4 regions of the Halobacillus sp. A1-3 genome follow, and region 1 is predicted to be linked to each of the others. Evidence: riboswitches for the same ligand, from Rfam matches in the RefSeq annotation. Region 1 holds a riboswitch; each other region holds the start of a gene.

Region 1 (7,835 bases):
TACACTCAACTCCCTGCTTGTTGTTCTTACAACGTTCAGTGGGCAATTCTCTCCAAGGATGCTGTTAAACTTTATTTCTGATAGAAGAACCCAGCACGCTCTCGGTATATTTAATGGAAGCTTTGTTTATGTCCTGCTCGTCTTTCTTTTCGTTGGCAACAAAACAAAAGAAGCGTATGTAGCCGTCCCTATTATTACGGTAGCCCTTGCCTTTATCGCTGCTGTAACGTTCATTTATTTCATAAATCACGCTACAACCTGGATGCAGGTTCACAACATTACAGAAACCATGAAACAATCTTCAGAATCCATCATAAATAAGACGCTGAGTGAAGAACTGGAAACGTACCGCACCGAAGAACCAGGAGACTTGATGGAAGATGAACGCGACAGAGAAAAAGGACTGGACTCTGTTGGCTCAGGATATATACAAATTGTCAATTATAAAAGCATGATTGAAGAAGCACGTAAGGATAATATTATTATAAAGTTCCATTCCCAAGTCGGGGATTATATATTAGAAGGAAATCAAATGCTCAGCTACTGGGGCCCTGGTGCTAATCAAGTTGATGAAGCAAAATACTGCCGAATGATTGAAATCGGCCATAAAGAAACTGAACTTCAAGACATTCAAATGGGTATGCATAAATTGGCAGAGATTGCGATTAAGTCCTTAGGAAATGATGACCCTAAAACGGCTTCTGATACGATCTTCCGAATGGCTGAACTTATGCTTACTGTTGAGGACTATATTACCTTTACTCCTTACCTTAAAGATGAGGAGGGACAAGTAAGGCTCATTTTGTTATCCGAGTCCTTTGAATATTATATCTATCGAGGCTTTGGTTACATTCGTCACTATGCCCGTGATAATCATTTAATCATTACAGAACTGATATCTGCCCTTGCTATGGTTGCTGAATCCATCGATCCGTCCAAGCATGATCGAATATGGGAGTTTGCCTGCAACACCTTAGACCATATCGAGCAAGAAATCATCTATAATTTAGATAAAGTTTTTTTACTGAATGCAGTTAAAAAGCTAGCAGATTTAACGGACCATCAGTTTGACTATAACGCGATTGAGCGTCGTTTCTACCCGGAAAAAATATAAGCTCCAGGCTAAGCCTGGGGCTTTAGTTATTCTCCCCATTAAAATAGAGATCGATCTTTATGTAAAAGATAACTATGGTACTGATTTGCTTTATCTCTAAATGGGTAAAGATTATTGACAAAGCCTACTTAATTTCAATAAAATTATATATGAGCATATGTTCATATATTGGATGAGGGGGTTAGAGACATGGGTCATCATCACCATCATCACGCAGACTCTTCAACAGGAAAGATCAAAACCGCGTTCTTCTTAAATATCTGCTTTACGATTATCGAAATCATAGGTGGACTATTAACCAACAGTATGGCCATTCTGTCTGATGCTTTGCATGATTTAGGAGACTCGCTTTCCTTAGGACTTGCCTGGTTTTTGCAGAAATTCTCAAACAAGGATCACTCCAGTGACTTTTCCTTTGGATATAAAAGATTCTCCTTGCTAGCTGCTTTAATCAACAGCGTGGTGCTCATTGTTGGTTCTACATTCATTTTGTTTGAAGCTGTCCCGCGTCTGCTTAATCCCGTCACCCCAAATACAACAGGGATGATGCTGCTCGCGATCCTAGGAATATTCGTCAACGGAGCTGCTGTCATCAAGCTCCAGGGCGGGGATTCAATGAACCAAAAAGTGATGACATGGCACCTGCTTGAAGATGTTCTTGGGTGGGTAGCCGTTCTCATTGTAAGTATCATCATGACGTTTGCGGATGTTCCGATCCTCGATCCATTAGCATCTATCGGAATAACCCTCTACATCTTATACAACGTAGTCCTTAACTTTATTCAGACGATGAGACTGTTTTTAGAAGGCGTTCCCAAAAATATTAATTTGGAAGACATTATTCATAAAATAAATGCCATCGACAATGTTGTCTCCACTCACCATACTCACTTATGGTCGATGGATGGGGAAAACCATGCCTTTTCCACCCACGCTGTCGTTCCTGCAGATGCAGATAAAGAAGAAGTATGCCGTGTGAAAGACCAAATTAAAGAAATCATTCATTCCATACACCTGGAACACGTGACCATTGAAATTGAATATGAAGATGAACCTTGTTCCATTTCGGATCTTCATGAAAAAAGTGACTAGCTTGAGAGCTAGTCACTTTACTTTATAGTTCTAATGTTTCTGGAGTATCCGCATCCGCATTCATCAATCGGATCGCTTCGGGGTATATCTCGAGTACGATGTATTCCGGATCGCCTTTTCCTGAAAACCAACGCTCCATTTGTTCCGTCCATAGCCAATCTTTAATCTTCTGATCATCGCGGATCTTCGCCTGGCCTTCAACTTCGAGGTAGCTGTCTCCATATCCTTCTCCTTCATAACCGATCAGAATATGCACGTGAGGATTTTCATCAATTTCTTCTGCCTTATGAGTTTCTTTGTTTGTAGGGGTATAAAATGTGAACTCATCGTCATTACTGAAGGTCATGTAACGCGAATGTGGCTTGTTTCCTTTTACTGTAGCTAACGTTCCGACTTTATGTTGATCCATGATATGATAAATTTTCTTTCTTAATTCTTCTTGATTCATGATTAATCCCCTTTCGTTTATTGTAGTTTCAGTTTTCCCTCGTCCCTGTAAAATATAAACATTTAAATGTTCCGATTGGTTCCTTCATCCTACGCCACCTTAATTTCCCATAGCATATAAGTGTTCCTTGGTTTCGTAGAGGGTATGATAAGGAAATGAGAACAAAAGCGTAAGCGCCTATTTCGATGGGCTGGGGCTGGGGCTTGCGATGGATGTAGCCTTACGTGGCAAAAAGTTATTCACCCACAAGTAATTATATTATTTCCTATATCATCAGAGCCCTTCAATAACCAGGCCATTTTGTATTAAAATATATATAGCCAAATTCAGGAGGATCTTTCATGACTTCAAGGTTTTACAAAAAGAATAAGAAATTCCTGTCGATAATAATGACTTCCATCCTAATAGGATTGACCATCTTTTTCATTCAATCGACACCAACCCGATCTGAAAATTCTTCAGAGCTTGTTCCCACCATCTTCGTTCACGGCTATAAAGGCGGTCCGATGAGTTTCGGGAATATGATCGACCGGTTCCAAGATTCGAATTGGGGTTCTAAACGGATGGTCGTCTATGTACGTTCAAATGGAGAACTGTCAGTGCGAGGGGGAATTCCGCATAATATGAATCCTATGATTCAGGTTTTGTTTGAAGATGATCGAGCAAGTCTTCAAAGTCAAACCCTTTGGATGCAAAAGGTCATGTCCACCTTGTACGAGAAACATGACATAGAAAAAGCTAACCTCGTCGGCCACTCCATGGGAGGCCTGGCATCCGCAAGCTTCTTGATGAATAACCAACAAGAAGGATTCCCGACCATCCAAAAGCTTGCGGTCATTGCTAGTCCTTTTGAAGGAATTGAGAAACAGGAATACTTCAAGAACAACAACGGTCCTGCCACGGACGATTTAAGGCCAGGTTCGGATGCGTTAGAGTACTTGTTTCAACATAAAGAAGACTTTGACCAAAATGTACAAGTGTTAGCTATCGCTGGAGTGATTAATCCAAATGATTTAGAAAAGAATTATTGGGATGGTCTTGTCCATACGTCAAGTGTTCAAAGTTTAAGCGAAATCGTCCCCTTTGGAAGTTATCAAGAGCATTTAGTATATGGAAAAGCAGCCACTCATTCAGGGTTGCATGAACACCCAGAGGTCGACCACATGCTCGGTGAGTTTTTATGGAACATTAAAAGTCAGCCATAAAATCAAACAAAAAACCAGGACCCCAAATCGGTCCTGGTTTATTTTCGTTGGAAAAATTCAAAGAAATCAAGAAATGCTTGAAACATGACCACAGATTGAAAAGTCAGCAAGCTTAAAGCTGTCAATGAAAAGAAACCAATAAAGATAAACCGCATGGAAAAAATCGCATGTACCCAGGCCATCATTATCCCTCCTCATTGTTTCACTTTATGAGTGATTTAAAATAATCATACTCCCTTTTCTCCAAAAGGCAAGAGTTTTTTATTTTTGAAAGATGAACACCCACATGAATGTAAGCGCCTGTTTCAAGTCATCTGTAAAGTGTTCAATAGCCTCAGGTTCTACTCCCCTTTTGTAAACGCCGTGACCATTCAGAACGCGCCAGCCTGTTTCTTCAGCCATTTTTTCAAGCTCCCACGGCATCATCGTATTACATACAACCTTCTCTCCGTAAACTCTACGATAACTGTTAACTCGCGGCATTGCTGTTGGTCCCAAAATGCCGACACAAAGCTTTCCACCTGGTTTAAGTACACGCTTCATTTCTTCCAAACCTACATAGGGTACCTCTGTCCACTCCAGCGAATTAACCGCCATAAGCCCATCAAAAGATTCATCTTGAAAAGGAAGTTTTGTTAGATCTCCTTGTACAAAAGACAATCTATCCGTTTCTAAACGCTTATTTGCCCTTTCTATCATGTCCTGTGATAAATCAAGACCTGTGACACAGTACCCTTCTTTATAAAGCTTGTAAGCCCCATAACCATCGCCACAGCCAAGGTCAGCGATGTGATTTCCTATTTCTATGTGCTGCTTAATAAATGGAACAATTGTCTTCCGGCTTCCTTCCTCCCACATCCCCTTGCTCTTGGAATTCCAGAACTCAGCCTTGTCATTCCACACTCTTTCAGCCTCTACGTGCCAGTTGAATTGTTCAGTCATTCTTCTCCCCCTCAGTCTTCTGCAATCTCTTAGCTTCTTCAATTATAATGAAAACCAGATGGAAATAAAAAAATTTCTTTGCTTTATAAAGGCGTGACTCGAGGATTTTGCGACCTATCTATAAATCTTATGGATTGCATCTTTGATTCATCTTCGATATGATAACAACACAATATAAGCTAAAAATATTTACATTAACACTATATATAGTATCCGCGAACAGAAGATGCCAATAGGCTTAATAGGGAATCCGGTGAAAATCCGGAGCTGCCCCCGCAACTGTAAGCACTCGCGAAATGGATGATCCACTGTGCAACGTGCACGGGAAGGACCAGAGTAGAATCGAGTGCGAGCCAGGAGACCTGTCTTCGTTCGCAGAAGTTTCAACTTCTTCGGGGATTGAGGAGATGAGACGATGGAATAAAGATCCTTACGTGCCCCTTCTTTATTTCATGGTTTCATCCGCTCAATTGTTGAGCGGATTTTTTTATTTTCGAGAGGGACTACAATAAGGAGTGAAATCATGACTGTAATTACTTATAAACCGAACTGGACGGAAAAGCTTAATGACCTTCAGCAAGTCTTCCCGACTGTAGAATTAAGTCGAATAATAGATAAAATCTCAGGATTGGGCCTTAGTGAAATGAACGAATCGGAACAAGTAAAAGCTCTAATTCTTGAATGCTTATCAGAGATGGATGAAACAGAACCAGAATGGACTTACGTAGCAAGCCGCCTTCACTTAAATCATCTTTATGAGACGTCTTTAAATAACCGAGGACAGGAAGAACCCTACGAAAACTTCTTCCATCTGATTGAAACTATGATTGAAGAAGGCATCTATACACCAAAGATCCTTACATATTACGAAAAGCATGAGATTAAGCAGCTCGAAGCAGCGATTGTGCCAGAAAGAGATCACTTTTTTACGTACATTGGACTCAAGACGCTAAGCGATCGTTATTTAGCTTGTTCCAAATCCAAGGAAACGTACGAATTGCCACAAGAAAGATTTATGATTATCGCGATGATGTTAATGGCTCAAGAAGAAAAAAGTCATCGACTAGCACTTGTAAAGGAAGCGTACTGGGCTTTAAGCCAATTATATATGACTGTTGCCACCCCAACACTTGCGAATGCAGGAAAGCGGTACGGACAATTGAGCTCTTGTTTTATTGACACCGTTGATGACAGCCTCCAATCGATTTACGACAGCAATACGGATATCGCCAACCTTAGTAAACACGGCGGCGGGATTGGAGTGTACTTAGGCAAAATTCGCAGCCGCGGAAGCGATATTCGAGGCTTTAAAGGAGTCTCATCAGGAGTTCTACCGTGGATGAAGCAGTTGAACAATACTGCTGTTAGTGTTGATCAATTAGGGCAGCGGCAAGGGGCTGTCGCCGTATATTTAGATGTTTGGCATAAAGATATTTTTCCGTTTTTAGATAGTCGATTAAACAATGGTGATGAGCGCCAGCGAACCCATGACTTGTTTACAGGCGTTTCCATTCCTGACTTGTTTATGGAAGCTGTCGAAAATCGAGAAGACTGGTACCTTTTCGACCCTCATGAAGTGCGTCATGTTATGGGATTTTCCCTTGAGGATTCTTTTGATGAAAAACGAGGAGAAGGATCGTTCCGAAACAAGTATATGGCGTGCGTTGAACATCCCGAACTATCGAAAGAAAAAGTCCCTGCCATTGAAATTATGAAACGAATCATGGTTGGTCAATTGGAAACAGGAACACCATATATGTTTTATAGAGATGAAGTCAACCGAATGAACCCGAACCATCATGCAGGCATGATTTATTGCAGTAATCTATGCACAGAGATTACCCAAAACCAGCGTCCTACCATTCAGGAGGAACAATACGTTGAGAACGGAAAAATCATTTCAGTGAAATCACCCGGAGACTTCGTCGTATGTAATTTGTCCAGTATCAATTTAGGACGAGCTATTCCTGAAGGTGTTTTGGAACGACTGATCCCAATCCAAGTCCGCATGCTCGACAATGTCATTGATCAAAACACCATCCCTGTTCTTCAAGCTCAATTGACGAACCGGAACTATAGAGGGATAGGGCTTGGAACATTTGGCTGGGCCCACTTGCTCGCTAAGAAGAAAATCGCATGGGAATCAGATCAAGCTCTTGATTATGTCCATGAAGTTTATGAAGCGATCGCTTACTACACCATTGAAGCAAGCAGTGAGCTTGCGCGAGAAAAAGGAAGCTACCCTTTATTTGAAGGTTCAGACTGGGAGACCGGGGACTTTTTCAAAAAGCGTTCCTTTAGCAAGGAAGGCTCTTGGAATTGGGAAGCCTTACAAAGCAAGGTGAAGGAACAAGGGATTAGAAACGGGTATTTACTTGCTGTTGCTCCAAACTCCAGCACTTCCCTTATTGCTGGCAGTACAGCAAGCATCGACCCTATTTTCAAAAAGTTTTATTCAGAAGAGAAAAAGGATTATAAAATTCCAGTCACAGCACCCGATTTGAATTCAGAGACGTATTGGTATTACAAATCTGCCTATGACATTGATCAACACTGGAGCATTAAACAAAATGGTATAAGACAAAAATACGTCGATCAATCGGTTTCCTTCAATCTTTATGTGCGTAACTCCATCCACGCGAAAGAACTTCTAGCTTTGCACATAGACGCCTGGAAACAAGGATTGAAAACGACGTATTATACCCGTTCCACTTCAAGCCAGGGTGAATACGACGACTGTGAAAGCTGTTCATCTTAAAGGAGGCACATCAGATGATTGATATACAAAAAAGAAAACTAGTCGACCATAAGGCCCCGAATGCTTCCACCGGGATTATTAATGGAAGAAGTTCTAACGTGTTGAACTGGGACGATACACGATATTCCTGGGCCTATCCGATGTATAAAAATATGCTCGCTAATTTCTGGATTCCGAACGAAATCAATATGAGCAATGATTTAAAGCAATGGCAGACGCTATCCGACCAGGAACAGGCTTCTTTTAAGAAAATCATAGGACTCCTGGCTTTTCTAG
Region 2 (7,835 bases), on a different contig from region 1:
CACCAGGTGAATCTGAACCTGAAACGAGCTTCCTTGGAATTGGCGCGAACGTTGATGCAAGTGGGGATAATGAATATAAGTTAGGTTTAGTTAATTTTGATGTCCGTGATGTGACAGGGTTGACGGTTAAGAAAGATCATACACTCTGGATTATTGCTTTGGGTGGAGCGATTTTCATGATCGGAGTTATCCAGGGAATGTATTGGAATCACCGTCGTATTTGGCTTCAGCCTAAAGAGGATGGCGTTTGGATTGCGGGACATACAAACAAAAACTGGTTTGCGTTAAGACGTGACATAGGAAAAGTGGTTGAAGGAACTAATATCAAAGAACCTATTGACCAGTATGAAATGAAAGATGAGCAAGTCAGCGTAAGCGAGGAGGAAGAACATGGACTTAAGTACAATCAGCAGTAATTTGCTGTACGCGGCTTTTTTTATCTATCTAATAGCGACGTTCTTTTTTGGAGGGACGATCCGTGATAAGAAGAAAGGAAAAAGCAAAGTCGCTGGTAATATTGGAATTACGTTAACAATCATTGGGTTTTTTACTCAGCTGGGCTATTTTATTACAAGATGGATAGCTAGTCAGCACGCACCTGTTAGTAATTTATTCGAATATACAACGTTTTTCGGAATGATGCTAGTATTCGCCTTTATCGTTCTGTATTTCATTTATCGTGTAGATTTGCTAGGTTTGTTCGCTTTACCGATAGCTCTGTTAATTATTGCTTTTGCGAGTATGTTCCCGACTGAGATATCACCTTTAGTGCCGTCACTACAATCCCACTGGCTTTATATTCATGTAACTACAGCCTCTCTTGGCCAAGGAATATTGTCAGTTAGTTTTGTAGCCGGAATGATTTTCCTTATCCGCCAAGTAGATCAAACGAAAAAGTCGAAACATACATCTTGGCTTGAATTCGTCATTTATGTTCTTGCCTCAACCATAGCATTTATCTTAGTGACTACTGGATTTAGCGCAGCAGGGTACGAAGAAACGTTTAAAGCCCCTGTAAATGATCAGCAAGTCGAAATTACTTATGAAGTACCAGCCATAGCAGGTCCTTTTGATGGCGAGCTTGTCTCTGAAGACGGTATGGCGCCGTTGTTCTCTGCTCCAGAATGGATGAGAGGAGAGGAAGCTTCCAAAAAGCTCAACACATTCATCTGGTCGTTGCTAGGCGGCCTAGTCCTGTATGGACTAACAAGAGTGATTTTGAGAAAACGTGTAGCTGCAGCGATTCAGCCGCTTCTTAGAAAAGTGAATCCTGAGTTAGTAGATGAGGTTTCCTATCGTTCTGTAGCAATTGGCTTTCCTGTTTTCACGCTCGGAGCTATAATATTTGCTTCGATTTGGGCTCAGCAGGCTTGGGATCGCTTCTGGGGATGGGATCCTAAAGAAGTATGGGCTCTCATTACATTTTTCTTTTATGCTGCTTACTTGCACCTTAGGTTATCTAGAGGGTGGCAAGGAATGCGATCAGCATGGCTCGCTGTAGGTGGCTTCGGAATTATTATGTTCAATTTGATCGCAGTTAATCTAGTCATCTCAGGACTGCATTCTTACGCTTAATGAGAAGCAAAAGGCAGGAAGGGTAACTTTACCCAGCCTGCCATTTGTGTATATTATGGAAATACAACATGCATTGGTGGAGGTAGTAGTATGGCAAAAGAAGGAAAGATATTAGTTGTAGACGATGAAGAACGTATTAGACGACTTATTAAAATGTATATGGAAAGAGAAAATTATGAAATCGATGAAGCAGAAGACGGGGAAGAAGCTTTAATGAAAGCTATACAGAATGATTACGATGTGATTCTGCTTGATTTAATGCTTCCAGGTAAAGACGGAATCGAAGTTTGTAAAGAGCTTCGTGAGAAAAAAGCGACACCCGTAATTATGCTTACTGCAAAGGGAGAAGAAGCGAATCGGGTTCAAGGATTTGAAGTCGGTACAGATGACTACATTGTAAAACCGTTCAGTCCAAGAGAAGTGGTTTTAAGGGTAAAAGCATTGCTTAGAAGAGCATCGACGACAAGGTTCTTACAAACGGATACCTCTTCAAGAAATGTACTTATCTTTCCTCATATGACGATTGATAACGATGCCCATCGGGTGACAGCAGACGGAGTGGAGGTCGCATTAACTCCTAAAGAATACGAGCTTTTAAACTACATGGCTCAATACCCAGACAAAGTTTTTGACAGGGAACAGCTGTTGAAGGAAGTGTGGCAGTACGAATTTTTCGGAGATCTAAGAACAGTAGATACTCATGTGAAAAGACTTCGAGAGAAACTTAGTAAAGTTTCGGCAAACGCTGCAGGAATGATTGTAACAGTGTGGGGGATTGGATATAAATTTGAGGTTAATGGTGACTGATGTTTTGGCGAAGTGTTGTAGGTAAATTATGGTTTACTATTTTACTGCTCGTTTGTTTTGTTCTATTTATACTTACGATATTACTTTTGGAATTCTTTCAGAACTATCACATCCTTGAAGCTGAGCGTCATTTGCTGCAGACGGCTAACAAGATTTCTGATGTTGAAGAAAGATATGATGACAGAGAGTTAATGCTTTCTACCACTAACCTGGTAAAGGATTCTGCTAGCCGTGCTGTGATCGCTTGGAATGAAAGAGATATTCTTATAGCTGATAGTGAAACCGATGGGTTACCTGAATTAGGTTACGAATGGTTTGCTTCTGATCAAGAATTATCCAGCGTAATTAATAAAGGAAATGAAGTGAAAAAAGTTGCTGACCTGGAGACCTCTGAAACGGGCGTCATGGTCGTGGGTACACCTCTATCGAATGGAGAAGGGGCCGTGTTTGTTTATCAGTCTCTTGATACGATTGAAGAAACTTCTGAACAAACAACAAAAATTATATTCCTTGGGGCGGGAATTGCCATTGTTTTAACTACAATTTTTGCCTTTTTCCTTTCGACACGGATAACTTCACCTTTAATCAAAATGCGTGAGGGAGCTCTGGAACTTGCTAAAGGTGAATTTAATAATAAAGTACCAATATTGACCCATGATGAGATTGGTGAGCTCGCTATGGCTTTCAATCGGATGGGAAGGCAGTTGAAATATCATATCAATGCGTTGAACCAAGAGAAAGAGCAGTTGTCAGGAATCTTACGCTCAATGGCCGATGGAGTTATTACGATTAACCGAACAGGAGAGATACTAGTTACCAATCCTCCTGCCACACAGTACCTAGATGCTTATGCATTTGAGCATAAGGAAGATATTAGTGATGCCCAAACTCTTCCAGAACCGTTAAAAGCTTTGTTTAAAAAGGTAATTACCAATGAGGAAGAATCGATGACGGAAGTCACTCTCCAAGGACGTTCATGGGTGATCATTATGACACCGCTTTATGATAAAGCAACCGTACGCGGTGCCGTGGCGGTACTGAGAGATATGACGGAAGAACGTCGATTGAATAAATTACGAAAAGATTTCATTGCAAATGTATCTCATGAGCTGAGAACTCCCATTTCTATGCTTCAAGGATATAGTGAAGCAATTGTAGATGACATTGCCGAAAGTAAAGAAGATAAAAATGAGCTCGCACAGATTATCCATGAAGAATCATTGAGAATTGGACGATTGGTTAATGAGCTTCTTGATCTTGCTAGAATGGAGGCAGGACATATTCAGCTCTATATTGAGTCTGTAGATATCCATCCGTATATGAATAAAATCATTCGTAAATTCCAAGGAATTGCAGACGAACGAGACGTAGATTTAACGATGAGGGTTGATCAGGAGTTTGAAAGACTTCCTTTCGATTCCGACCGAATCGAACAGGTGTTTACAAATCTAATTGATAACGCAATAAGGCATACCCAACCTGGAGGAAAAGTAGATGTCGCAGTAGACCATATTAATGGTGACTGGATAGCCTCTGTTCATGATTCTGGACAAGGTATTGCCGAAGAAGATCTTCCTTTTGTTTTTGAGCGTTTTTATAAAGCAGACAAGTCTAGAAAACGAGAAAGTTCGAAACAGAAAAAAGGCACAGGGCTTGGTCTTGCGATTGCTAAGAATATTGTAGAAGCTCACCATGGGACAATCAGTGTTCACAGTAAGTTAGAAGAGGGAACTACTTTCACCTTTAGAATACCGAAAAATCTTGAGTTGACAGAATATTAGATTGCTTATTTTTTAAATATCATGTAATGTTATAAATGAACTTCATACGAAAGATTTTGGGTGCCTGAGAAGGCTTAAAAGGGAATCTGGTTAAAAGCCAGAACTGTCCTCGCAACTGTAAGTGATGACGAAAGGGAAATTCCACTGTGCATGACGCATGGGAAGGATCCTCAGTAGGTAGAAACACAAGTCAGTAGACCTGCCAAAATCTTATGTTTCAAAGCTTCGGGGATTGAGCGTTTGAGACAACCGATTGGTCCTATGTAATAAATAATAACCTTTCTGGTTTGTCTTAAGCTTGTCCTTTTAACAAAGGACAAGCTTTTTTGATAGTTACATAGCCTTGTGTTGTCTTTATGCCCTTTCTTAAAAGTGATGAAACCATTATATCAAAAGAAAAGATAGGGGGATTGAAGATGAAAAAGATTTATGTATTTTTAGTTGCTGCTCTACTTGCCATCGGGGTAATAAGTGGATGCGGGTCGCAGCAGACTGAGAAAACAGAAGAGGCAAATGCAAGTCAGCAAGAGGAGAAACAGGAAGTTACTTTAAAGGTGGAAATTTCTAAAAACAATGGCGAAGAAGTGCTCGCTGATCAAGAGATTTCTGTTGAGAAAGGTACGACATTGATGGAAGTGATGAAAGATAATTTTGAGGTAGAAGAAAGTGATGGCTTCATTAACAGCATCGAGGGAATCGAGGGCAATCAAGAAGAAAAAATGGCCTGGATGTTTACGATAAACGGAGAGGAAGCCATGGTAGGTGCAAATGAATATGAAGTGGAACAAGGAGACGAAATTGTCTTTGACTATCATTCGTGGGAATGATTAAATGAATACTTATAAAATTACTCTTATAGCGATGTTAGCAGCTTTGGCAATTGCCGGAAGAATTGCGCTAGCAAGTTTACCTAATATTCAGCCGGTTACTGCCATCATTATTTTAACTTCGTTTTGGCTTGGTCCATTAGCTGGGGTGATTATGGCGTTACTCACTACAACAGTTTCTAATATGCTCTTAGGGATGGGCGTGTGGACCATATGGCAAATTACTGCTTGGACAGTAATTGGACTTATTGCTGGTTTGCTGGGTAGATTTTGGCCTCGATTACCTTTGTGGGTTCTAACCGCTTACGGGGTATTTAGCGGGTTATTTTTCGGACTCGTCATTTCTTTAACGATGCGAACGATTGGACAGCCTTTTTGGGCGTATTACCTGGCAGGCTTACCTTTTGATTTGAATCATGCGGTTGCTAATGCTGTATTTATTTTAGCTCTTTCTCCAATCCTTGCAAAATTGTTTAAAAAATACGAGAAGAGAAATGGACTACAAGACACGCCACGCCCCTAATCTTATGTTGGGGATTAATCCCATTCTTAGTAACGGATCCATCAATATTTCGTAAATTAGCCTATACTCCAATCAAATAGTAAATTACGACCTAAAGCCTGAGGATTCCTTAGGCTTTTTTCTTTGTTGGTTTTAGTTACCTTAAAGATACCCTGGTGTACTCCTGCATTTGTCTTTATTATTCCAGGTTTTTAACACTGTCCAATTTCTATTTCTTTTTTTATGAAGGCATATTAAGATAAAGATGTAACTTTTTACATACATATACGACTATTTCTATAACCAGGAGGTACCTGTAGTGAAAAGGTTTTTTGATGATCTTTATGACAAGTATCATAAAGATCTATTTCAATTTATTATTTACATGGTAAAGGATCGTGATTTAGCTGAAGACCTTGTCCAGGATGTTTATATCAAAGTTATCAAATCTTACCAATCCTTTGATGGAAGAAGCAGTGAAAAAACGTGGTTGTTTTCCATTGCACGCCATGTAACGATTGACTATTTTAGGAAGCAGAAAAGAAAGCGGAATCGAATCATGGATTTTTTTGATTGGAGCGAAAAAGGAGAAAAGATTCAAGATACAGATACCTTGCCAGAGGAAGTAGCCATTCAAAATGAAGAATTGAAGGCGGTATATCAAGCGTTAGATCAATGTACAGTTGACCAGCGGAGTGTCATTATACTTCGCTTTATTCAAGGGATGTCTATCCAAGAAACAGCCGCAATATTGGATTGGAGCGAAAGTAAAGTGAAGACGACTCAACATCGCGGGATGAAAGCGTTGAGAGAAATATTAGATAAAGAAAGTGAAGGGGGAGTGCAGCGTGAAGCGTAAACATCATACAGATGAAGAATTAGAAAACATGCTCAGGAAGCTGCCTCCTGTTGAAGACCATCAAAGCAAACAAGAGTTGTATCGTAAAATCTATCCTGAGGTACAAAAAACAAATAGAAAGATGGCACCTTGGGTTATCCCAAGCTTAGCGACTGCAGCGGTTATCTTATTATTAGCTGTCGTTATCCCTGTTTTATTAAATTTGATGAACTCCAGTCAAATGGAACAATCTACTAGTGATGAACCTGCTTCAGAATCAAATCGAACTATGGAAAGCGCAGAAGTACCTAATGAAAGTGTGAATCCTGAGGGTAATCAACCGAGTACAGAAGGAGCAAAAACAGAGAAAGATTCTGAGGAATCTACTTCCTCTACTCAAGAGGACAATCAAACTTCCCTCGATAAGCAAGCTGAAGTTGCTAAGCAAACCGAAAGAAATATGGTTAAAGAGGTGCTGCCAGGAAAAAATGCTCAAGTAGTTATTCCATTTACAAAAGTTTATAAAGATGAGAACGAAGAAGGTAACCAAGCCTTTGTACCTAATGAATATGGATTATCAGAGAGTTTGCTAAAGGAAGTTCAAATAGACATTGATGTTCAAGAGAAGAGAGCAAATGTAACGTTCCCTGATGACTTTTCAATGAATGGCAGTACATGGGCTCATATGTTGTCAGAGAGCATTCGTTGGAAGGTGGAACCCTATGGTGTAGAGACCATTAAGCTTGAGACTAGCAGTGGTAAAGCTGTTCAACTGGGACCCTACGGAAAGATGGATGAGCTTAACCCAATAAACAATGGAGAGTACTACTATCAAACCTACAAAGTTCCGGATAGTTCCACTGAATTTCTAGTGCCAATAAAACTTGATGAGGGTCGTACTATTTCAGAAGCTTTAATAGAAATGAAACAAGAGAAAAATCTTAAGTTTGTATCATCACCTGTTCCTGCTCATGTGAAATTCTCTTCGATTTCAGAACGTGAAGGAGAATTAATCGTTGAGATTTCTCATGAAGAGTGGTCGAATGAGAAAGAAGTAACCACTGTGATAGAGGCTATTCTGATGACGGCTAAGCAGTTTGGTTATGAGAGTGTTCAGTTTGATGGAATCAAGCCCGAAGGATTTTTGGGTTACGATCTTGACGAGCCTATTGAAGTACCAGAAAGAATCAATTTGATCATTATAAGCGAGTAAAGACTCCCCTCTCAGTAGGGGATTCTTTATGTCTATAACATTTTAAAATGATTGGTGTATGTACTTTGAAGTGAAACGCGGCCGCAACCAACTCTAGCGTACAGTCAATTAAATTCATAAGTTAATCGAGTTTGTTGATAATAAGCGATTCATTCAATCTTTCAGGACGAGGGTCAATTCAACGGTAGTTCAGAACTTGCCGAACATAATTGAACATACATTAAATGGTTAAGTCAGACGCGTCGAGCTTTTGTTCTTTTATAGGATGTTCGAGTATCTCATGTTAAAATGA
Region 3 (7,835 bases), on a different contig from region 1:
CTCTTATATTGACTCTATATTAGAAATATAATTTGCGTGCATAAAACAAAATATTTTAAAAGTCTAAACCATATTTGATGTTTCCATTAGTAACGTCTTAAAACCTTTAATATAGGACTTTGCTGGAAAAGAGACTATGGACTGGCATTCATTATTAAATATAATTTGAGGTGGATAGGGTTATCCTCCCTTAGATTTAAAAAAGGACCCTAACTAGGTCCTTTTCAATTTCTCTTACGTTTCTGCGTTTATTATTTGTTTTTATGCATAGGTGGTAAAATTAACCACCCTTTTTCTTTATTTAAACGAAGCGTTTTTGCCCCAGCTTGTGCCTTGTTCATGTGCATTTGTCCAAATAACATTGCAACATCTTCTCGTGTAGATTGCCCAATAGCTTGACTGCATGCTACAAGTCCTTGAGCGATATTCATTGAAATAGCTGCACTAATTTCCGGATCATTCATTCTAGCGCCAACTGGAATATCTTCGAGATCAGCTACAGAGCGTTCAGGTGGTGTAGGAGGAAGTACAATTCCATTTGCTTTAAGAATTTCCTCGATTTCTTTGGTTTCTTGTTTTATTCCTTGAACTAGTTCCTCCAGGAGTCTTTTTAATTCCCGGTCGCCTGCGTGATTGTAAAGTGTTTGATAAGTCGCAGATGTTCCTTTAATCGTTGTTAAATAACTCCACAGGCTAAATACTTCACCATAATGTAATGGTTCTTTCTGCTGAGTGCCACTCAAAATACCCATACTTCTCTCACTCCTTAGTAATTATACAAAGGTATTATCAGTTGGCTCTTTTACTTTTATTCACTTATTAAAAATTTTTAGGTGTATAATTTACACTTGAAGCAAGGAAAGCTCTTTTTCATTTTTGAGTAACTTAAATTTATAAAGGATTATTAATATATTCAGGAGAATAAAGAATACACATACTTGAAATTTACACACGAATTTATTAAAAAACTATATTCTTAGGAGGATATCATGAGCAGATTAATTCATTTTGAAATTCATGTAGAGGACATGGAACGGGCGAAGAAGTTTTATAGTGAGGTCTTTGGATGGACGTTTGAGGATTGGAGTGAGTATGCGGGCATGCCTTACTTTGGAGCTGTTACCGGCGATGAAAAAGAGCCGGGGATCAATGGAGCGTTGATGCAGCGGCAAAGTCCGCCTCCAGAAGAACATCAGCCCATGAATGGTTACGCTTGCACAATGGGAGTAGAAGATTTCGACTCTGTGGAAGCTATGATAACTAAAAATGGAGGTAAGGTCGCCATGCCTAAACATGCTCTTCCTGGAATGGCCTGGCAGGGATATTTCATCGATACGGAAGGAAATATATTTGGCGTCCATCAACCTGACGAAAATGCTAAATAGTACAATGAAGAAAGAACCCTTCAAAAAGAAAGGGTTCTTTCTTTGTAAAAAAACCAGATGTCTCTGTAAGTTTATGCCATCCCTACTCCTGGACGGATTGCTTTATTTGTTCACGAATCTTCTTACTTGCCATAACCATGTTGGCTAAAGCAGTTTCTGTTTCCTCAACGCCTCTCGTTTTTAGACCACAGTCTGGATTGATCCAGAACTGCCGTGGATCTAGAACCTGTAAGGCGCGCTGAATATTGGTTTTCATTTCTTCTACCTGAGGTATACGAGGACTATGAATGTCGTAAACCCCAAGCCCGATGCCCTTTTCATAAGAATGGGTCTCAAAGTCAGCAATAATCTCTCCATGACTGCGGGCAGCTTCGATGGATATCACGTCCGCATCCAGTTGATTGATGGTCTCCATAATTTCTCCAAACTCTGAGTAGCACATATGAGTGTGGATTTGCGTTTCATTTTTTACGGATGAGGTAGCTAGCTTAAAGGCATAGACAGCCTGTTCGAGATAGAGGTTTTGCTTCTCCGTTTTAAGAGGTAGCCCTTCTCTTAATGCTGGCTCGTCCACTTGGATCATACGAATTTCCTGCTCTTCAAGAGCTTTGATTTCCTTTTCCAAAGCTAAGGCAATTTGCTTGGCTACATTAAAACGTGTGATATCCTCACGTACAAACGACCAGTTCAAAATCGTAATAGGACCCGTCAACATTCCCTTCACCGGTTTATTGGTCAGAGACTGTGCATAACAGATTTCTTTTACAGTCATCGCTTCTTTCCAAGCCACATCTGTATAGATGATTGGCGGTTTTACGCAACGAGACCCATAGGACTGCACCCATCCAAATCGGGTGAACGCAAATCCTTCGAGTTTTTCACCAAAGAACTCGACCATGTCGTTGCGCTCAAACTCTCCATGAACAAGTACGTCCAGTCCCAATTCCTCCTGGCGGTTAATCCATTCAGATATATTGTTTTCTATAAACGTTTCATAATAGGAATCGGACCATTCCCCTTGGCGCCATTTTGATCGTGCCTGGCGTATTCCTTTGGTTTGCGGCAAACTGCCGATGGTTGTCGTTGGCAGCAGCGGAATCTTGAAAAACGCTTCCTGTAGTTTCTTGCGAGTTTGGTAGTCCCTATTTCGCTTTGTCATGTGAACGGTGCCCTCAGATAGTCGATCTGATGTATTTTGCTTTAAAGCCCATAGTTGGTTTCGTTTCTCTTTTTGGACAGCGAGTTCTTCTTCAATTAAATCTCTTCCATTGTTGATGCCTCTAGTTAAAAGGGTCACTTCTTCAAGTTTTTGATCGGCAAAAGCTAACCCGTTCTTTAACTCAGGATCTAGTTCTTGTTCAGTTTCTACAGTTACAGGGACGTGTAATAAACTACAAGAAGGTTGGACGATCAGGCTTTGAGTTTCAGAAAGAATTTCCTCAACTTGGGCAAGCTTCTCTTCCAAATCCGTTCTCCAAATATTTCTGCCATTGATCAGCCCGCCAGCAAGGGTTTTGTCTTTAGGAAAACCGTGCTTCTTTAATGCTTCTAAATTCGCTCCTTCGTCATGAACGAAATCCAGGCCAATCCCCGCGACTGGAAGGGATATGATCTCTTCATAATGATCAATAGCTTCAAAATAAGTTTGAAGCAGAATCTTAGCTCCCGGTAATTGCTGGTGGATTGAATGATACACCTCTTTAAAAAGTTGAAGGTCTTTCTTAGAGACTGATGTACATAGAATAGGTTCATCCACCTGAATCCAGTCCGCACCAGCACTTATTAGTTCCTGAAGCACTTGTATGTAGAGAGGGACAAGCTTCTCTAATAGAGGACCTGCATCAGCTTCCCTATACCCTTTTGCTAACTTGACAAAAGTAATCGGACCTAACAAGACCGGTTTAGTCGTCAGTCCAAGTTCTTCTTTCGCTTCTTTAAAGTATTGAAGCTGATAATTATGTGTAAGCTCGGGAGTTTGATCTAATTGGATCTCAGGGACGATATAATGGTAATTGGTATTGAACCATTTCGTCATTTCTGAAGCAACGGATTCATCGTTGCCGCGTGCGATATCGAAATAAGTAGTTATAGAATAATCCCTTTTTTTAAAACGTGAGGGAATCAGCCCAAACATAAATGCTGTGTCCAAAACATGGTCGTACAGACTGAAATCCCCAACCGGTATCAAGTCGATACCAAGATTATTCTGTTTTTGCAGATGAGTCAGGCGAATTTTTTTCATGTCTTTCAGCAGATCCTCTTCTGAGATTGAACCCTTCCAAAAACGTTCCAATGTCTTTTTCCATTCTCTATTTTCTCCGATTCTTGGATAACCAATGGCTGAACTTAGTACTTGAGTCATTTTGATTCCTCCCTTTAATTTTTGACAATAAAAAATCCCTCTATGTAGGAGAGAGATGGTTGAAAGTAGTTTGGGAAATAGCCGTTTATAACAAACGGATCCCATTCGTCTTAACACCTCCCTATTCCTCGTAGGTTTGAGTGTACAACCAACAGGCAGGTCTCCTGACTTATGTTCATCACAAACCTGCGTCTTCCCGTCTATTTATCTAAAAGACAGTGACTTGCAAGCAGGTTTGCTCCCATTTACAGTGGCGGGACCGTGCCGGAGTTTCACCGGACTTCCCTTTTAAGCTGAATAAGTCTATTCAGCACCTGAAGATCTACGGTATTCAGTTGTTGATCCATATGTAAGAAAAAAACCTCTCACGAAGGAGAGGTTTATACGTACAACCTCTCTTATCTTTCAAAGGCAAAGCTTTGCTGGAATTGGCACCTAAATCTGCAAAAATGCTGATTCGGCTGCCGGGCTTCGCTGGGCCAGTCCCTCCACCGCTCTAAATAAGAGATCGTATTCGTTTAATGGATTAAAAGAATACTAGCATGGAGGCAGGACACTGTCAAATTGAAGTAATGTCAGAAAAAGGTGTTTTTTATGACAGATTATGGTACGCTATCATTGGTTGTTAACCATTCGACAAAATTGGTTAACCGATACGTTCTTAGAAAGGGGATTTGTTTATGTGGAGAGTTTTAGCGATTAAAGCGATTAATGGTTATGAGATTACGAATGATGAAGCTTTAGACGTTCTAAACTGCCCGGAAGATGAGCTGCTCAGTTTGCTGCACAGTGCCTATCATGTCAGAAAGAAGTTTTACGGGAACAAAGTGAAGCTGAACATGATCATCAATACAAAATCAGGTTTTTGTCCAGAGAACTGCGGGTACTGTGCGCAGTCCAGAGATTCAAAAGCTCCCATCGAAAAATATCGAATGATGGACAAAGATACGATTGTTCGAGGAGCAGAAAAAGCTCACCAAATGAAGTCTGGTACATATTGCATCGTTGCAAGCGGAAGAGGGCCTTCCACACGTGAGATAGATATTGTAACCTCGGCGGTCAAAGAGATCAAAGCGAAGTATGATATAAAGGTTTGTGCATGCTTGGGACTACTAAAACCAGAACAAGCTGAGCAGTTGAAAGAGGCTGGCGTCGATCGTTACAACCACAATATTAACACCTCAGAAAATCACCACGATCAAATCACCACGAGTCACACCTACGACGATCGTGTCGTAACGGTTAACTATGCGAAACAATCAGGACTTTCCCCATGCTCCGGTGTCATAGTCGGAATGAAAGAATCGAAACAGGATATCGTTGATATGGCGCGCGCCTTGAATCTCATGGATGCGGATTCCATTCCAGTTAATTTCCTTCATGCCATCGATGGAACAGCGCTTGAAGGGACTGACGAATTGACGCCGTCCTATTGTTTAAAGATTTTATGCCTTTTCCGTTTTATCAACCCTACAAAAGAAATCCGCGTTTCCGGGGGGCGCGAGGTGAATTTACTCAGCCTACAGCCGCTAAGTTTATATCCAGCGAACTCCATTTTTGTTGGAGATTATCTAACTACAGAGGGGCAAGAAAGTACGGAAGACCACAAAATGATCGAAGATTTAGGGTTTGAAGTGGATGTAGTAACCAAGGAAAAAGTTTTAAGTTAAAAGAAACTGCCTCAATAGGGCAGTTTTTCTTTATTTCATATAAAATTCAATTCTTATTGAAAGGAAGTTTCTGTATGCACGACTTAAAGGAACAATTGCAAATAGTAGAAGAAAAGTATTTGAGCCTAGAAATAAGAACATCCTCTATAGAACTAGATAAGATATAAGCCGATGAGTTCTGGGATTTACTAAGAAAGAATGTTTAGAAAGCGGAGTAGTTTTATCGGAGATGACCTTACATAATTATCATATTCAATCGCTTGGAACTGATGTCTTGTTAGCTACTTATTTCATAGAGGACAAAACTTGAGCCCTAAATCCCCTCCGCAGCTCGATATGGAAATGGATTGATGGATGATGGCAATTATATTTTCATCAAGAGACAATAACGAATTTAAAATCTACAAATTTTTATCAATGAATATCCCTATGCACCAGTTATAAACTTGTTTTTAATGAATTTTTTACATATAGGACCTAAGTCTCTACAGAAAGTCAGAAGGTGGATCTGCCTCATTTTGCTTCCAATTTCCTATTGATAAAAATGGAAAATAAAATTACTCTTTAATGGAAAATAATCCTAATATATAGGAGGTTTTCTCATGGGTCATCTTCAAAGTGGGCAGCATATTCAAAAAAGATGCACAAATTGTTTTCATGATAAGATGGAAATCATTAAAGTAAGTGAAAGAGATTTCAATGAAAAAGTAGTTTATATGCTTTGGATTCAATGTCCGGAGTGTGGAACGAACGACAGTGAACTTGTCCCAGAAAATCTCTCATTTTCGTAATGAACACATCATAATACTTAATTCTAGGCATCTTGGTTTAAAACGCCAAGATGCTATTTTTATCCCCTTAAGGTGTGAAATATTACCAATCCTTTAAAAATAAACATAGACAACTATAGTATTAAAACCTATAATCCATAAAGTTTTAATCAACATGTGCTATAAAAATAAAAAAGGTAATAATTTACTATTTTTATAAAATTATCTAGAGTGAATATGGTGGTAGAATTCCAATTATCCCCGCCATTATAAAGCTCCCGATTATTTTACAGGAAAATAGGTATAGGTAATTGAGTTTAGTTAAAGTTACAAAAAATTTACTAGAGTTACAGAAAGAATACGTAAAGAAAGTGAATCAAATAAGTAAGTTTAACCCATGGTTATATGGAGGAATCTTGTAAGTGTAGCAGATATCTTACTAAGGAGGTTTCATTAAAATGGCAAAAAGCAAACAGTTTAAAACAGGTGAAAAGGCTCCAGAAAGCGGTAAGTACAAAGTGGACAGTCTTGTGAACGGTAAAGCTAGTAAAGATAAACAAACAATTGAGTTGAATGAAGGCGACCAATTCCCACCTTCTCCATCAGATAATGACGCAGCTTATTGGGTTAAGTCTTCTTAATCTAGACTAGGTTGGGATGAAAACATTCTAATTAAGCCGAACAATGTGTGTGCATTGTTCGGCTTTTCCTTTGTTCAGAATTCCCGCTTGGTTAATATCCATAGCTTTCGCGAGCAAGTTCTCAGCCTCCTCCGAAAGCAAAGAGCGCTTAATTCCAAGGTGCATTAAAAAGTTTTGATCATACACAGTTGTAGTGGAAAAAGTATTATAAGGTTTAAGCTTCTATTTAGGTAACGATACTTTATTATCAATAATGATTTTTTCAGGCCATAAGGAAGTTGATCCATTAACATATAGCTCACTTGTATAAACAGCAAATCTCCACTTATCATTAGCGGGTACTGTTTCGATATGTTGAACATGTGAGAAATGCTCGTAAAGTTTGTTTTCTAACTCGATCTTTAAATACGCTTTTGCTCCGAGCAAAAATGCAACTATGATGATACCACTGCTTAGAATCATTGTTGCTTGTTTGAACGTTGTAAAAAAAGGAGCAATAATACGGAAAGCGATGATTGTACATAAAATTAGAATAAGCCAGAAGTCGTTACTGATGATGGAAAAGGAGAAGTTTTTTTCTACGAACGGATAGAGCACGTGCACACCATTTCCAATATAATCGATTCCAATTCCGCCTATGGCTAAAACAGTTGTCATCCCTATCCATAGCTTGAGAAAGGGCAGATTGATTATGTTTTTAACCGCAAAAGCCAGCCCCGCTCCTATGAAAGGAACAAAAAATATGGAATGTAGCGATACAATCCCAAATAATTTAGGGATATCAGGAGTTAATACAAACAACCCGCCAATAAGAAAGATAAATAAACGTTTTCTAAGAGAGTAATTTCGATTTTCAAATATTATATTCATAATGATACTCCCTGTAAGGACGTGTAATAGTGTTGATGGAATGTGTGTGACAAAACTTTGAAGCATTTTTAGACCTTCTTTCTATAATAAAAGCTGTGTTGAGACATGTATTCACCATACGTTGCTGAATTAAACGA
Region 4 (7,835 bases), on a different contig from region 1:
TCCGCCAGCAGTTAGTCCGCTGACAGCAACAGATCCTCCATACTGAGTTTGACTTAAAATCGTTGCTAGAGTTTTTCCTCCAACAGGGTCGACCGCACCGGCCCAACGCTGTTTGCTAAGGGGACGTACTTTTTCAGGAGATAATTCTTCCCTTGAGATGATTTCTTTAGCTCCTAAATCTCTCAAATAATTATGCTCTGATTCTTTTCCAGTACTAGCTGTAACGTGGTAACCGTTTTTCGAGAGCATAGAAACAGCCATGCTGCCCACACCGCCTGTGGCACCAGAAACTAGCACCGTTCCATCTTCTGGTTTTACCCCGCTCTGCTCAAGTTTATGAACAGATAGTGCTGCAGTAAATCCGGCTGTACCAAAAGCCATAGCCTCTTTTAAGGTCAATCCTTCCGGTAAAGGAACGACCCAATTCCCTGGGACACGGGCATATTCACTGAAGCCGCCAAAATGAGAGACTCCTAATTCATAGCTTGTCACAATCACTTTATCGCCTTGTTGATAGCGTGAATCGTCAGAAAAAATAACGGTTCCGGCAAGGTCAATGCCTGGCACAAAAGGATAGGATTGGACGATCTTTCCATTTGGTGAACTTGCAAGTCCATCTTTGTAATTTACGCTGGAATAATGAACTTGAATCGTAACATCACCCTCTGGCAAATCATTGAAAGATAAATCCTCAATTTGGACTGAAAACTTTTCCTCTGCCTTGTTGACCATAAGAGCTTTAAATTTTTCTGCCATTTGATATTGTCTCCTTTCCTATCTATCTTCTCTTGCATCATAATATTTTTATTCTGACTGGTCAATATTTTTATTTTGTCCAGTCAGAATAATAATTTCACACATGGGTAACGATTATGTATAATAAGCCTAGATATGGATGTGGAGGGTATCTAATGGTCAAAAAAGCGGAGCAAAGACGGGAACAAATATTAAAGGCAGCCTTTGCGGCTGTCTCAGAAAAAGGATATAATGCTGTGACCTTGCAAGATATAGCTGACTATGCCGAAGTCAGTAAAGGTGTCACTAACTATTATTTTAAAAATAAAGTAGATGTGTTCGCGAACCTTCTAGAATGGACAACCACGAAAATTTACGAAAAGGAAGCGGCTTCCATTACAAAAAAGGATACAGCTGTGGAGAAATTGGAAGCTTATATGGAGCAAGTATTCATTGGTCCAAAGGAAAATAAAACCTTTTACCGTGTTTATTTAGACTTTCTTTCTCAAGCCAAGAATGTGGAGCGTTATCGAGAAATTAATTTACAGTTTTACAAAAATTGCTGGGAAATTGGAAGAGAAATTATTACCAGGGGTATTGAAGAGGGAGTATTTGATGTTGAGGATGTTGATCAATCAGCTAAAAGCATTCGAAGTATGATTGATGGCAGTCTAATCCAGTGGTTGATGAGGGGAGAGGATGACCTGCATCATGACTACAAGATGATGTGTCATAAGGCAGCTCTCCGTTTGTTAAATTATCAAGCGTCTTAGATAGGAAGTTAACTTCTTGCTTTTTAAAGGGGGCCGTTCTTAAACGGCCCCCTTTCTTCATTCAGGGTGAATCATTTTTTATTCACAGATGCATCGTGAATGGAGTCTACCGCATTCTTCAGCGTTGCGTTAAACTCTTCGTCCGACTGATTAGCGTTTAGATCTCCGGCTAGTGCGCGGGAGAAACTTGCAATCAAACCGTCGTTCTCTTTAAGCTTTTCATTAGCTTCTTCGCGAGAATAGCCTCCGGAAAGAGCAACAACACGAACTACACGAGGGTGATCGATCAGTTCTTTATACTGATTCGGCTTCGTAGGGATCGTGAGTTTCAGCATCACATTTTGATCATCGGAAAGGTTATTCAAATGTTTGAGGATTTCCTGTTTAAGAATCTCCTCACATTTTTCCTTGTTTTCACTATGAATATCGACTTCTGGTTCAATGATCGGAACTAATCCAGCTTCAATAATGCGCTTTCCGATATCAAATTGCTGATCAACCACATCTTTGATGCCTTGTTCGTTCGGCTCGTGGACGACTGAGCGCATTTTAGTACCGAAAATGTTTCGTTCATTGGCACGTCTAAGAGTTTCATCTAGATCATGAATTGGTTTCATAAGCTGTACGCCATTTTCTTGTTCAGCGAGCCCTTTATCCACTTTCAGAAAAGGGACAACCCCTTTATCGGCAAGATAGTCTGCTGTATATTGCCCTTCAATTTCTCGATCCATCGTTTGCTCAAATAGAATGGCACCGAGAATCTGATCGGAATTGAAAGACGGGGACGTAATGATTCTTGTACGCATCTGGTGGACAAGATCGAACATTTCGTCTTCACCAGAATAGGAATCCTCTGGAACTCCATAAGCAGCTAATGCTTTAGGCGTGCTACCGCCACTCTGGTCCAGGGCTGCGATAAATCCATTTCCACTTTTGACCTTATCAAATTGTGCTTGATTCATCTGTTACACTCCTCCTTTTTTATGGTCCACTATACTCTTCCCATTCACCCACTATTTGTAACACGAATCGTGTTTCCTGGAAAGAAATATCCATAGGTTAAGATGGTTCAGAGGAATCGTATAATATTTCATCCGCTTTATTTTCTGCTTCTTGTTCAGGGAGCTTTTCAATGATTTCGAGCATTTTATTCGTAATGCTTTCAATCTCCCGGCGGCTGTAGCCAAGTTCGTTCATAGCAATTGTTGTGTAAGCAAGAGAGTCACTTTTATCCACGATCGTTCCTCCTTCTATTTATTGATCTCTTTTAGTGTGCGCGATTTATGGTCTGCTATTACCAATATCTTCATTACTCTGTGAGTCAAGAGATCGAGTGACTTTATATCGTAGTAGGGAGGAAAACGGATTCACTCCTGTGGGATGAACATGCTAGGCGAGATCCTGGAAGACTTAGTGTGAGGAGGGTCAGCACATGTCCATGGAAAGCGAGGTGATCTTCCATCCACCATCATTAACATTAAAGTATCGAAACTGAGCTTCTGGATAAGGTGGCTTAACTGATTAATAATTTCTTCAATCTAAGTAAAATTTCCCGACAAATTTTCAGAAAAAGTGAGCAAATTCATTCACTTTCGTTTACAATGAAAAGTAATTACATATTGGAAAAGTAGGCGCGATTGAATTATTTCAATGGCTTAAAAGGGAAGTTGGTGCAAATCCAACACGGTCCCGCCACTGTGAAAGGGAGTAACTTTGCCGGTCCACTGTGCTTAGTACGCATGGGAAGGAGCAAGGAAGCAATGATCTGAAGTCAGGAGACCTACCTGCTTTTTACACCAATATAACCTACGCGGATAGGGAGGTGTGTCGGAAGATCAGGAGTCCTTTCTATACATAGTGGTCTCATGACGGTACACATCTTTTTATCAAAAGATGTGTTTTTTTGTGTGTTCAAATAACAAAAGGAGGATTTAAGAATGAACCATTTTTGGAAGAAATTATTATCTTTATTTCTTGTTATCGGCTTATTAGCTGGCTGTGCTCTTGGGGGGGATAAGGAAGCCGGATCGACAAGTGAAGATTCACAAGACCAGCCAGAACAAGCGAATAGCGGAGAAGAAACAAATTCGTCTTATCCGCTAACTGTGACCGATGCGTTGGGGCAAGAGGTGACTTTTGAAAAAGAACCTGAGAAGATCATTAGCACGATTCCGAGTAATGGGGAGATCCTTTTTACACTTGGCCTTTCTGAAGAAGTTGTCGGCGTAAGTGATTATGCAAATTATCCTGAGGAAGCCACTCAAAAAGAGAAGATCGGCGGTCAGGATCTAAATGTAGAGAAGATTCTTTCCTTAGAGCCTGATTTAGTCCTTTCTCATGCATCAGGAGCGCACAATTCTGAACAAGCTTTAAAGCAGATTCGTGATGCTGGTATAAAGGTGTTTGTTGTACAGGAGGCTACGTCTTTTGAAGCGGTGTATGAGAGCATTCAAACGATTGGAAAGGTTACGGGAGCTTCTGAGAAAGCAGAAGAAATTGTAACTGGCATGAAAGAAGATTTAGAAGCGATCAAAGAGAAAACCAGTGGAATAACTGAAGAAGATAAGAAAGAGGTTTTTATCGAAGTATCACCTGCTCCCGAAATCTATAGTGGAGGAAAGGAAACATTTTTAAACGAAATGCTTCAAGTCATCAACGCGAAAAACGTGGTCGGTGACCAGGAGGGCTGGTTCAAAATGAATAACGAGGCGATTGTCGAATTACAGCCAGAAGTTATCATAACTACGTATGGCTATTATACAGAAAATCCGAAAGAAAAAGTGCTTTCTCGTGAAGGTTGGGATTCTGTGCCTGCGATTGAACAGGAACAGGTCTATGATGTCCATTCGGATCTCGTTACACGTCCTGGACCTCGCTTAGTTGAAGGAGTAAATGAACTTGGTAAAGCAATATATCCAGAAGTTTTCAGTGAATAGACCTTTTCAATATACTTCTAGTTCGTTATTTTTGGTGTTTTGTATTTTTTTAGGAACATCTATAGGAAGCGTATCTATTTCATTTGAGGTCATTGCTCGTATTATAGGCGAGCAATTGCTTCCTTTTTTACATATGGCAGAAGGTGTCGATGACATGCAGAAGGCGATTATCCTGAAAATTCGCCTGCCTAGAGTGATTCTGGCTGCGCTTGTCGGAGGGGCGTTGGCCATAGCGGGAGCCGCATTTCAAGGCCTTTTGAAGAATCCGCTGGCCGATCCTTATACGTTAGGAGTTTCTTCAGGTGCTTCTGTCGGAGCAGTTGCTGTGCTTTTTTTAGGAATCACTTTACCCTTTGCAGGGGGATTTACCTTACCAGTTGTTAGTATCATAGCAGCTATTACAACGATTTTTCTTGTCGTTGGATTTACTAGATTGGTCGACCGTTCCATGTCGATGATGACGGTTATCTTAACAGGAATTATCTTCAGTTCCTTCTTAGGGTCACTGATTTCGTTAATGATTGCGTTGACAGGAGAAGAGCTTAGGCAAATTGTGAACTGGTTGTTAGGCAGTGTAGGAATGCGTGGCTGGAATTATGTTTATTTGATGCTCCCTTTTTTCATAGTGGGTATAGTTCTCTTGCTGGTTTCGGGTCAGGAATTGAATGCGATGACATTTGGAGAAGAGCGCGCAAAGCAGTTAGGCGTCCATGTAGACCGTCAAAAGTATATCGTTTTAATTGCGGCATCGATTTTGACAGGTGTCTCAGTTGCTGTTTCTGGGACGATTGGATTTGTTGGACTTGTTGTTCCGCATATTTGTAGAAAGCTTTTCGGCAGTGACCACCGCCATTTAATCCCGCTCTGTGTGCTAAATGGCAGTGCCTTTTTGATTTTAGCCGATCTGTTTGCTCGTACAGTTGTTTCTCCTTCAGAGCTGCCGATCGGAGTTGTGACAGCCTTAATTGGTGCCCCTATGTTTGCCCTGATTTTAGTGAGAAGACGGAGAGGAGGACAATCGGCATGATTGAGGTCAATCATCTATACGCCGGGTATGAGACGGATGTATTAAAAGATGTTTCATTTACTGTTCAAAAAGGAGAGATGTTTGGAATTCTTGGCCCGAACGGAAGTGGGAAGACGACTCTCTTGAAAGCTCTAAATCAAACACTATCTAATGTAAAAGGAGAAATCAGGATTGAAGGGCATCCGGCGGCAGATTTAACTCCAAAACAAAGAGCGAAGGAAATGGCGGTTCTTCCTCAGCATCACACACTCTCTTTTTCCTTTCCTGTTGAGCAGACGGTATTAATGGGACGTTATCCATATCAAAAGGGGCTTCTTAAGCAGTGGACAGACGAGGACTACAAGATTGTAGATGAGGTGATGGAACAAACAGGAATTAAGAGGTTTCGTAATAAATCGCTGCTTTCCTTGAGCGGTGGGGAGCGACAGAGAGTATTCCTCGCACAGGCAATGGCCCAACAGCCTCAGATTCTGTTGCTTGATGAGCCGACCAATCATTTGGATTTCAGTTACCAAAAGACTATGTTAGATGCGCTAAAGGATAGGTCGATTCAAGAAGGTCTGACTGTCATTGCCATCTTTCATGATTTGAATCTAGCTAGCCTCTATTGTGATCGACTGCTACTTTTAGAGGAGGGGCGCGTCAGAGCGTTACATACTCCGGAAAAAGTATTAGAAGAGACGCAGTTATCTGAAGTTTACCAGTCGAGCATAAACGTGCATGCCCATCCTTATTTCTCGAAACCACTGACGAATGTCGTTCCAAGTTTTACAGAAAGGTTAGAAAAAGCAAGTGTACACCCGAGTTATCTTGATATTTGCTCCGATCGAATTCATTACAAAAGTCCACGCCCCTTGAAATGTTATTCATCGGCGGTATTGCACCCAGGCTTCGGATGGTATCGTAATTTTATTAACCTCCATGTCGACCATTCGTTTAATTATGAAGATCCTGTTATGTATGTGAAAAATTATGCGGATGAAGAAGGGTTTCAGACCTGCGAAACGGTAGGGATGATGACGGCAGCAATGGTCGAAGACGTCTGTTATCAATACATAAAGGGAGGCGGTTTTTGCTTGCTTGTAGTTGTTACAGCAGGTACTAGCAATGCCGTGGACGTTGTGCATGCAGGTGATCATATAACAGAGACCGTACCAGGAACAATTAACACATGGGTTTTTATAGATGGTGATTTGTCAGAGCAAGCTTATGTGCAATCGGTGATGACTGCGACAGAAGCTAAGGTAAGAGCCATGATGGAGCTTGAAATCCGCGATCCTGTCACTCGGACGCTTGCGACCGGAACATCCACGGATAGTATATTAATTGCAAGCACTCAGGAAGGAGAGAGATTAGAATATGGAGGTCCCATTTCTCCTTTAGGGAGGAAGTTAGGTAAAGCGGTATTTGAAACAACAAAGTTGGCAATTGAACGCTATTTAAAACGAAGAGGTGAGAACTGATGGTGTCTCATCTGATCGCTATTACGCTAGCGTACGGACTAGATCGGTTATTCGGGGATCCAAAAGGAATGCCTCATCCAGTCATAGGGATGGGCAAGCTGATATCTTTTTTTGAGAAATTTTGGAATCAAGGCAGAGGTAGAAAAATCAAAGGGGGATTAATGGGGATACTCGTCATTGGTTTCAGTTTTTTCTTCAGTTTTGGACTAGTTGAGCTGTTAGCCGCTTGGAATCACTATGTAGCGATTGGATTGGAAGCTGTACTGATTTGGACGACCATCGCAGAAAAAGGACTTCGTCAAGCTTCCATGGATGTTTATCGGCCATTAAAGGAGGGAGACTTTCCGCGCGCGAGAAACCATCTATCTTACATCGTTGGGCGCGATACTGATCATTTAGAAGAGGCTGGGATAGCTCGTGGTACGGTGGAAACAGTAGCGGAGAACATTAGCGATGGTGTAACCGCCCCGCTTTTTTATGCGCTGATTGGAGGAGCCCCTCTTGCTATGGCTTACCGAGCCGTAAACACATGCGATTCCATGGTAGGTTACAAAAATGCACGCTTTAAGGAATTTGGATTCATCTCTGCAAAATTAGATGACCTCTTCAATTTAATTCCAAGCAGGTTAACGGCGTTTGTGATGATTATCTCTTCCACTATTTCATTAAAAGAAAAACAAAAGCTGCTTCGGGAACTCCCCATACATGCCCGCCGACACCCAAGCCCAAATAGCGGATGGGGAGAAGCAGCTGCGGCTCTAGTACTTGGTGTGCAGTTAGGTGGGATCAATTACTATTTTGGTGAAAGATCAGAACGCCCGACGATTGGAAACGCTGTGCGAGCACCGATGGCGTACGATATTGAAAAGGTAAATTACCTGTTATCTAAAACGGTCTGGAT

The links. A riboswitch is a leader RNA that binds a small molecule or an ion and turns the genes downstream of it on or off. The one in region 1 is predicted to bind cobalamin.
Region 2: it holds a riboswitch for cobalamin, as region 1 does, so the genes downstream of both, ACRYKC_RS09825 (DUF4430 domain-containing protein) here and ACRYKC_RS15175 (ribonucleoside-diphosphate reductase subunit alpha) in region 1, are expected to answer to the same signal.
Region 3: it holds a riboswitch for cobalamin, as region 1 does, so the genes downstream of both, metE (5-methyltetrahydropteroyltriglutamate--homocysteine S-methyltransferase) here and ACRYKC_RS15175 (ribonucleoside-diphosphate reductase subunit alpha) in region 1, are expected to answer to the same signal.
Region 4: it holds a riboswitch for cobalamin, as region 1 does, so the genes downstream of both, ACRYKC_RS05945 (ABC transporter substrate-binding protein) here and ACRYKC_RS15175 (ribonucleoside-diphosphate reductase subunit alpha) in region 1, are expected to answer to the same signal.

What each region holds. Positions count from the first base shown of each region.
Region 1 covers NZ_JBPCEO010000008.1:189,783-197,617, reverse strand. The annotation lists gene ACRYKC_RS15205 (DUF2254 domain-containing protein) at 1-1,114, shown strand, start outside; gene ACRYKC_RS15200 (cation diffusion facilitator family transporter) at 1,304-2,206, shown strand; gene ACRYKC_RS15195 (pyridoxamine 5'-phosphate oxidase family protein) at 2,229-2,654, opposite strand; gene ACRYKC_RS15190 (alpha/beta hydrolase) at 2,996-3,859, shown strand; gene ACRYKC_RS15185 (hypothetical protein) at 3,898-4,041, opposite strand; gene ACRYKC_RS15180 (class I SAM-dependent methyltransferase) at 4,121-4,801, opposite strand; cobalamin riboswitch at 5,009-5,184, shown strand; gene ACRYKC_RS15175 (ribonucleoside-diphosphate reductase subunit alpha) at 5,325-7,559, shown strand; gene ACRYKC_RS15170 (ribonucleotide-diphosphate reductase subunit beta) at 7,574-7,835, shown strand, end outside.
Region 2 covers NZ_JBPCEO010000004.1:384,795-392,629, reverse strand. The annotation lists gene resB (cytochrome c biogenesis protein ResB) at 1-416, shown strand, start outside; gene ccsB (c-type cytochrome biogenesis protein CcsB) at 391-1,575, shown strand; gene ACRYKC_RS09835 (response regulator transcription factor) at 1,666-2,382, shown strand; gene ACRYKC_RS09830 (ATP-binding protein) at 2,382-4,163, shown strand; cobalamin riboswitch at 4,205-4,384, shown strand; gene ACRYKC_RS09825 (DUF4430 domain-containing protein) at 4,580-4,990, shown strand; gene ACRYKC_RS09820 (ECF transporter S component) at 4,995-5,513, shown strand; gene sigX (RNA polymerase sigma factor SigX) at 5,812-6,351, shown strand; gene ACRYKC_RS09810 (hypothetical protein) at 6,341-7,543, shown strand.
Region 3 covers NZ_JBPCEO010000002.1:299,720-307,554, reverse strand. The annotation lists gene ACRYKC_RS04330 (DUF3231 family protein) at 252-752, opposite strand; gene ACRYKC_RS04325 (VOC family protein) at 990-1,385, shown strand; gene metE (5-methyltetrahydropteroyltriglutamate--homocysteine S-methyltransferase) at 1,468-3,747, opposite strand; cobalamin riboswitch at 3,885-4,080, opposite strand; SAM riboswitch class I at 4,143-4,254, opposite strand; gene bioB (biotin synthase BioB) at 4,428-5,417, shown strand; gene ACRYKC_RS04310 (hypothetical protein) at 6,020-6,208, shown strand; gene ACRYKC_RS04305 (YjzC family protein) at 6,646-6,828, shown strand; gene ACRYKC_RS04300 (hypothetical protein) at 7,051-7,698, opposite strand.
Region 4 covers NZ_JBPCEO010000003.1:99,824-107,658, forward strand. The annotation lists gene ACRYKC_RS05925 (NADPH:quinone oxidoreductase family protein) at 1-756, opposite strand, end outside; gene ACRYKC_RS05930 (TetR/AcrR family transcriptional regulator) at 912-1,508, shown strand; gene ACRYKC_RS05935 (fructose bisphosphate aldolase) at 1,580-2,470, opposite strand; gene ACRYKC_RS05940 (hypothetical protein) at 2,568-2,744, opposite strand; cobalamin riboswitch at 3,121-3,310, shown strand; gene ACRYKC_RS05945 (ABC transporter substrate-binding protein) at 3,446-4,444, shown strand; gene ACRYKC_RS05950 (FecCD family ABC transporter permease) at 4,401-5,471, shown strand; gene ACRYKC_RS05955 (adenosylcobinamide amidohydrolase) at 5,468-6,934, shown strand; gene cbiB (adenosylcobinamide-phosphate synthase CbiB) at 6,937-7,835, shown strand, end outside.